Regions from separate parts of the Roseovarius sp. JB2-10 genome, predicted to be linked through region 3. Evidence: riboswitches for the same ligand, from Rfam matches in the RefSeq annotation. Region 3 holds a riboswitch; each other region holds the start of a gene.

Evidence for each region. A riboswitch is a leader RNA that binds a small molecule or an ion and turns the genes downstream of it on or off. The one in region 3 is predicted to bind cobalamin.
Region 1: it holds a riboswitch for cobalamin, as region 3 does, so the genes downstream of both, ACZ1HJ_RS11750 (CbtB domain-containing protein) here and ACZ1HJ_RS07010 (DUF1636 family protein) in region 3, are expected to answer to the same signal.
Region 2: it holds a riboswitch for cobalamin, as region 3 does, so the genes downstream of both, ACZ1HJ_RS15400 (hypothetical protein) here and ACZ1HJ_RS07010 (DUF1636 family protein) in region 3, are expected to answer to the same signal.

The regions. Positions count from the first base shown of each region.
Region 1 is NZ_CM146337.1:2,341,736-2,343,989, reverse strand. It holds gene ACZ1HJ_RS11760 (hypothetical protein) at 1-252, opposite strand, end outside; gene ACZ1HJ_RS11755 (CbtA family protein) at 281-982, opposite strand; gene ACZ1HJ_RS11750 (CbtB domain-containing protein) at 987-1,157, opposite strand; cobalamin riboswitch at 1,188-1,389, opposite strand; gene ACZ1HJ_RS11745 (ABC transporter ATP-binding protein) at 1,486-2,169, opposite strand; gene ACZ1HJ_RS11740 (lipoprotein-releasing ABC transporter permease subunit) at 2,162-2,254, opposite strand, start outside.
Region 2 is NZ_CM146337.1:3,076,659-3,078,912, reverse strand. It holds gene ACZ1HJ_RS15410 (Mrp/NBP35 family ATP-binding protein) at 1-90, opposite strand, end outside; gene ACZ1HJ_RS15405 (DUF1127 domain-containing protein) at 339-560, shown strand; gene ACZ1HJ_RS15400 (hypothetical protein) at 798-1,061, opposite strand; cobalamin riboswitch at 1,169-1,356, opposite strand; tRNA gene ACZ1HJ_RS15395 (tRNA-Ile) at 1,456-1,532, opposite strand; gene purM (phosphoribosylformylglycinamidine cyclo-ligase) at 1,641-2,254, shown strand, end outside.
Region 3 is NZ_CM146337.1:1,408,780-1,411,033, reverse strand. It holds gene ACZ1HJ_RS07020 (DUF4145 domain-containing protein) at 1-6, shown strand, start outside; gene cobO (cob(I)yrinic acid a,c-diamide adenosyltransferase) at 278-898, opposite strand; cobalamin riboswitch at 935-1,156, shown strand; gene ACZ1HJ_RS07010 (DUF1636 family protein) at 1,243-1,623, shown strand; gene cobW (cobalamin biosynthesis protein CobW) at 1,628-2,254, shown strand, end outside.

The DNA.
Region 1 (2,254 bases), 930 kb from region 3:
AAAATTGCGCGGCATCACATGCAGGTTCCAGCCCAATACGGGATCAGCTGATATCTCGACCGCGAACTCGGGCGCATCGGGGCCCGCCGGCACAGAGAGCAGCATATCATGCGCGCTATGGTCCATGCCGCCACTGACATGCATGTCGTGATCGTGGCCATCCAGCGTGATGCCATTGCCAGCGGCAACCGTAAAACCGATGCCTCCGCCAAAAACCAACCCGATGATCAACAGAACGATTGAACGGTCCATGGTCGCCTTTCCGAAATGCACTGCCGTGTCAGGCGTTCTGGGTCATGCCTTCTGCCGCTGGATCGCGGGACCAGAAATAGCCCGCACAACAGCCCAAGATGATCCATGCCGCCATCCCAACGCCGTAGGCACGCGCCGCAAAATGCGCCCCAATTTCCGTGGGTACAGGGCCGGTGAAGACATCAGGCTCTGGCGCGCCAATCAGATGTGGGGCCAGAAGCAAAACGACAGCAACACCCCAGGCCAGCCAGCCACGTCCAAAGGCAATGAGCCACATAGCGACGCCTGCCGTGGCCACGGTTGCCAACCACCAGATTTGCCGTGCGTTTACATCCGCGGCGGCAACACCGGGCACTTCGGGTGCCAGAGAAAAGCCCGGCGCAAAGTGCACCGCCACAAAACCGGCCAGACCCCAAAGCAATCCCGTGCGGCCGTTGATGACAGCGCCACGGTCCTGCGCCTGAGACATCAGCGACACCAGCATCAGAGCATAACCGGAATAGATCAACATGCTGAAGATGATGCTTAAACCATCGCGCAACATGTCCATGCCACCCAGATCGGGATGTGCAGAAACCGTCGACGTCGCGCCGAAATGCACAAGCTCACCACTTTCATAAAGCTCGGCGTGCAACAGGACGGGTTGAACGAAGACAAGCTGCAGCAGGGCGGCAATCAGCCCCGCGGCAGCACCAGCAAACAACGCGCTGGTCAGTATGCGCGTAAACACGTGCTTAGTGGCAGGGGAAGCCGGTCGCGTGACGCACGTCATGTGCGGCCGCGTGCAGCGTCTCAGCCTGTGCAAGGCCTGTAACAGCAACAACCGCGAAGCCAAGGAAGGCTGCGAAAACGGCGGCGCCGAGGCCTGATTTGGTCTTTGTTACTGAAGCAGTGACAGCGTTCATCTCATTTTCCTTTCCGTCGCACCCGACGGGTTTAGTGGTCCCAGACCGGCAGGTCTCCTGGCTTACGGGTCGATGCATAGGCTGGCCTTCCCGGATTTCTCCAGTGGCGTTTTCAGCCCTGCTCACCGCTCACAGTTGCGGGGGCAGCCGCAGAGTCGGACGGATCCTCACTGCATTCCCTTTTACCCTCACCCCAGTATTGACGCGAAGGACCGGCCTTATCTCAGTGCCAGAAACATAGAGGCGCGGTCAATACGCATATTGCATCCGGCACCGGATCACGGATCGATTTTAACCTTTTGGCGGGGTAATCCGCGCGCTTCGCGCATCAGGCACGCACCAAAGCGCCCTTATCCAAACGCACCACGCGGTCCATTCGGGCAGCAAGTTCCATGTTATGCGTCGCAATCAGGGCGGCCAATCCCGTGTCCCGAACCAACTCTACAAGTGCCGCGAAAACCTGATCTGACGTCGCCGGATCAAGATTTCCCGTCGGTTCATCCGCAAGGAGCAACCGCGGCTGATTGGCAAGGGCCCGGCAAAACGCCACGCGCTGCTGTTCCCCGCCGGACATTGCTGAGGGTCTGTGACCCGCCCGTTCGGCCACACCCACCCTGGTCAGCAAATCCCGTGCGCGGTCCTCGGCAACACCACGCGCCACACCGTTGGCCAGTTGAGGCAGGACGATGTTTTCAAGCGCCGAGAATTCCGGCAGCAGATGGTGGAACTGATAGACAAACCCAACATCCCGGCGGCGCGCCACGGTCCGGCGCCGATCGCTCAGCCCCGTCATATCCGTACCCGCAATCTGCACCTGACCGGCATCGGCCGTGTCCAGCAGACCGGCAATATGCAACAAGGTCGATTTGCCTGCGCCCGACGGCGCGACCAATGCCACCATCTCACCGGCTTCGACCTCAAGCTGCACATCCTTCAGCACCTGAACGGCATTGGATTTGCCCGCGTTATAGGTCTTCTCAACACCTGCGAGACGCAGCATCACATCACTCATAGCGCAACGCCTCAACCGGGTTCATCCGGGCCGCGCGCCGCGCCGGGAAAATCGTGACGACAAAGGACAACCCGAGCGACAAGGC
Region 2 (2,254 bases), 1.7 Mb from region 3:
ACGGATCATATCGCGCGACACCAGGTTGCCGCCACCGGGCAGTTCAAACTGCGACAGGCGGGATTTTATGTCGTCAACGCTGCGTGGCATCGCGCCCTCCCTCAAGCTCTGTGCCATAGGTGACAGGTTTGCGGCAAAGGGCAAGGCCTCGCACCACGTTAACCATAATATTGAGCAAAAATATGACGTTAGGGAAGGGTGAGCCATGCAATTGCTGCATGGCAGCATTGATTTGGTCAGGGGTTGTGCACCTGCAGCAAGAGCTTATTTAGGCGTCAACGGAAGCGATGAGGCCCATCGGGTGGTCGCATGAACAGAAGACGCAAGGAATAGAAGAGATGGCTTTTGCACATCAAAATCGTTCGGCCACCAGCGGCCTGAAATTGGACATGAGCGCCGCGATCCACGCGCTCATCACCCGTGCTCAGAATTACCGGGCGTACCATCGGACCATCGATGAGCTCTCGGTTCTGACAAACAAAGAATTGGCCGATCTGGGCCTCAGCCGGTCGGAAATCCGACGCGCGGCGCATGAGGTTGTGTACGGCACACACGGCTAAGGCGGCGTGACGCGATCGGGTGTCCTCGTCTCCTCCTCCCTGAGGGCATCTGACAGCGGCGGCAATCTCCTCTCCTCCCTCGGAGATTGCCGCCGACTAAAATACCGGCCCGGTGGGCCAACCTGAGATTACGAATGATCTCCTCCTCCCAGGGGTCAAACGTAGATAGAACGGCGGCGTCTCCTCCTCCCTGGACGCCGTCGTTTTTCTTTTTAAACAACAATTTAGGGCGCGTGCCTAATGCACGGTGCGGGTGCGTCGGCGTCCGGGTCTGGCGCAGGCAATCGTGGCTTCGCGCAGATATCCGACAAAAGCGCGCGCGGCGTCGCTGCTGGCGTTTCGGGCGGCGGGGCTGGCCAAGGCCGTCTGTGCCGCTTCGGGTGTGCCACCATCCTTGGCGCAAAAGGCCCATTCCAGAAACCCAAGCCGCGCGGCGGATGTGGCATCCGGTCCCGTGGCGTCCATGGTCTCCAACCCGTTGAGAATGCGGGATATACTCATCGTCTTCAACTCCCTGACCACACCCCGGGTCAGATGGGGCGGAAGAAGAGAAGGCACGGATTGCGGGTGGCACTTGGCCTTGGCAACCGTTCCCACCGCCCTCCGCGGATTAACGTTTGTCCAAGGCTGGTTTCCGGACTTGGCGGGTTTCGGATGCAGCGCCTTCCCAGACCGATCTGGCCCAGTGGCGGTTGCCGCATCCCCCATCCTTACCGTTGCGGGGGCAGCGCCGGAATTGCACCGGCTTCCCAATTCTCCACCCCAAAAGGGCGGCACCATGGACCTCAACACTGACCTATAAAATTTTCGATCTCAAGAAGAATATTGAGGGGATGTTTTTCACGCGCTATCCGCGGCCAACCAAGGGCGGATAACGGCACGAGACGGTGAAAGGTGGTAGGCCCGGAGGGACTCGAACCCCCAACCAAAGCGTTATGAGCGCTCTGCTCTAACCAATTGAGCTACAGGCCCGACCTGAGGCCCGGGATACGCACGCGCGCGGGGGGCGTCAAGGCTTTGACGATTGCACCGCGCGGGCGATTGGTCTAACTGGCGGGCACGTGCAAACGGAGGGGCCCCATGAGCCAGACAAAGAACGGTGTGACCTATGCCGATGCCGGTGTGGATATCGATGCAGGCAACGCGCTCGTGGACCGGATCAAACCTGCGGCCAAGCGGACGGTGCGGCCGGGTGTGATGGCGGGGCTTGGCGGGTTTGGCGCGCTCTTTGATCTCAAAGGCGCGGGTTATGTCGATCCGATCCTTGTGGCGGCCACGGATGGTGTTGGCACCAAGCTTCGGATCGCGATTGATACCGGTAATGTCGACGGTGTGGGCATCGATCTGGTGGCGATGTGCGTCAACGATCTGGTCTGTCAGGGGGCTGAGCCGCTTTTCTTCCTCGACTACTTCGCGACCGGCAAGCTCGATACCGAGAGTGCCGCGCGGATCATCGAAGGCATTGCCGAAGGCTGCGTGCGCTCGGGCTGTGCGCTGATCGGCGGTGAGACGGCGGAAATGCCGGGCATGTACCCGGATGGGGATTTTGATCTGGCCGGGTTTTCCGTGGGCGCGATGGAGCGCGGTAGCGATCTGCCCGCAGGCGTGGCTGTGCGCGATGTGCTCCTGGGGCTGGCCAGTGATGGCGTGCATTCCAACGGTTATAGCCTGGTGCGCAAACTGGTTGAGATGTC
Region 3 (2,254 bases):
AGCTAAAATTCGCGCATAGGGTTCGTGCTCTCACGCACCGCTGCCCACCCAAAGGGCATCGCCTGACCGCGGGCGGAAGCGAAGAGCCCGCCGTCGCGCCACAGGCGCGCCAGCATAGTCGGCACACCTCTGGTGTGACGGGGGCGGTCAGGCGTTGCCCGTGTCGCAAGCGCCACGGGCGTGGTGAAAACCGCGCTGATCCGACAAATCTTTAAGCCGCGCAAAGGAAAGTCCCGCGTTGGCAGGGACAACTAACAGGTTTGGCAGAAATTCCGGATCAGAATTCCACGCCCTTCTGCGCCTTGATGCCATCTCGGAACGGGTGTTTGACCACGGCCATTTCCGTGACCAGATCGGCGATCTCAATCAGTGGCTCAGCGGCATTCCGACCGGTCAGGACAACATGGGTCATCTCGGGCTTCTCGGTCTGCAGGAATTCCACCACCTCAGCGATATCCAAGTATTCATACCGGATGGCGATGTTGATCTCATCCAGCAGCACCATGCGGATGTCCGGATTGCGGATCAGCTCCTTGGCCTTTTCCCAGCCCTTTTGTGCCGCCGCGATGTCGCGCGCCTTGTCCTGCGTCTCCCACGTAAAACCTTCGCCCATGGCGTAGAATTGGCAGAGATCGCTGAAATTCTCTTCGATCAGCGTGCGTTCGCCGGTTTGCCACGCACCCTTGATGAACTGCACCACGGCCGAGGGCATCCCATGGGCGATACAGCGCAGAATCATGCCAAACCCAGAGGATGATTTGCCCTTGCCGGGGCCGGTATGGACAATGATCAGACCCTTTTCCCCGGTCTTGTCTTCCATCATACGGTCGCGCGCGGCTTTTTTCTTGGCCATTTTCGTGGCGTGGCGGGCGTTGTCGTCGGTATCGGCATCTGACACGGCGTATCCTTTCTTGACAATAAGGGGCGCAATGCCGCAGGTGAGGCATACGTTGGTGTCTGTCTTAGGGCAGATTAAGAGGGAATGCGATACGCCTAACGACCCTTTGCGGGTTTGGGCCGAAGCGCAGCCGCCCCCGCGACCGTGACCGAAGAGGATGCCCGACCACTGGCCCAAATGGCTGGGAAGGTGGGCAAGCCGCCGGGCCCAAGCCCGAAATTCGCAAGCCGGGAGACCTACCAGCGCAGTTTTGTGACGGGCGAACGGGGTGTTTCGCGACCGGCTGTTGGATCGCCTGTCGTGCTTTCCCTGCTGGCCAGCTTCTCCCTCCTCACTTCGCCCCTATGGATGAAAGGGATGAGATGGCCGAGATTGTCGTCACCGTCTGTACCACCTGCCGCGCCGGTCAGGAGACCGACGTCGAAGGGCCGCGCCCCGGCTCGCGCCTTTACGAGGCGCTGTCGGCCGAGGATCTGCCCGAAGGTGTGCGCCTGCGCCCGGTCGAGTGCCTGTCGGCCTGCAAACGCGGCTGCTCGATGATCGTGGCCGGTGGTCCCGCACGCTGGACGTATATCTACGGCGATATGGACCCCGACGCCCACGTGCCGCAAATCGTCGAAGGCATCCGCGCCTATGCGGGCACCGAAGATGGCATCGTGCCCTGGCGCGAACGTCCCGAAGTGTTCCGCAAACAATCCATCGCCCGTATCCCCCCGCAGGAGTAACCCCATGTCTGATCTCACGAAAATTCCCGTCACTGTCGTCACCGGTTTTCTGGGGGCGGGCAAGACAACGCTGATCCGCCACCTAATGCAGAACCCGCAGGGCAAGCGCCTCGCCGTTCTGGTCAATGAATTTGGGACGGCAGGTGTCGATGGCGACATTCTGAAAACCTGCGCGGATGAAAACTGCCCGGCGGAAAATATCGTCGAGCTGGCCAATGGTTGCATCTGCTGCACCGTGGCCGATGATTTCATCCCCACGATCGAAACGCTGATGGCCCTGCCCGAGACGCCGGATCATATCCTGATCGAGACCTCCGGACTGGCGCTTCCGAAACCGCTTTTGAAAGCCTTTGACTGGCCCGCGATCCGCTCGCGCATCACCGTGGACGGCGTGATCGCATTGGCCGATGCCGAGGCTGTGGCTGCCGGCCGATTTGCGCCAGATGAACATGCGGTGCAGGCGCAGCGCGAGGCCGATGAGAGCCTTGATCACGAAACGCCCCTGTCGGAAGTGTTCGAAGACCAGATTTCCTGCGCCGATATCGTGCTTTTGTCCAAGGCCGATCTGGCTGGTGACAGCGGTCTTGAAAAGGCGCGCACCGTGATTGAGGCGGAAACGCCGCGGACCCTG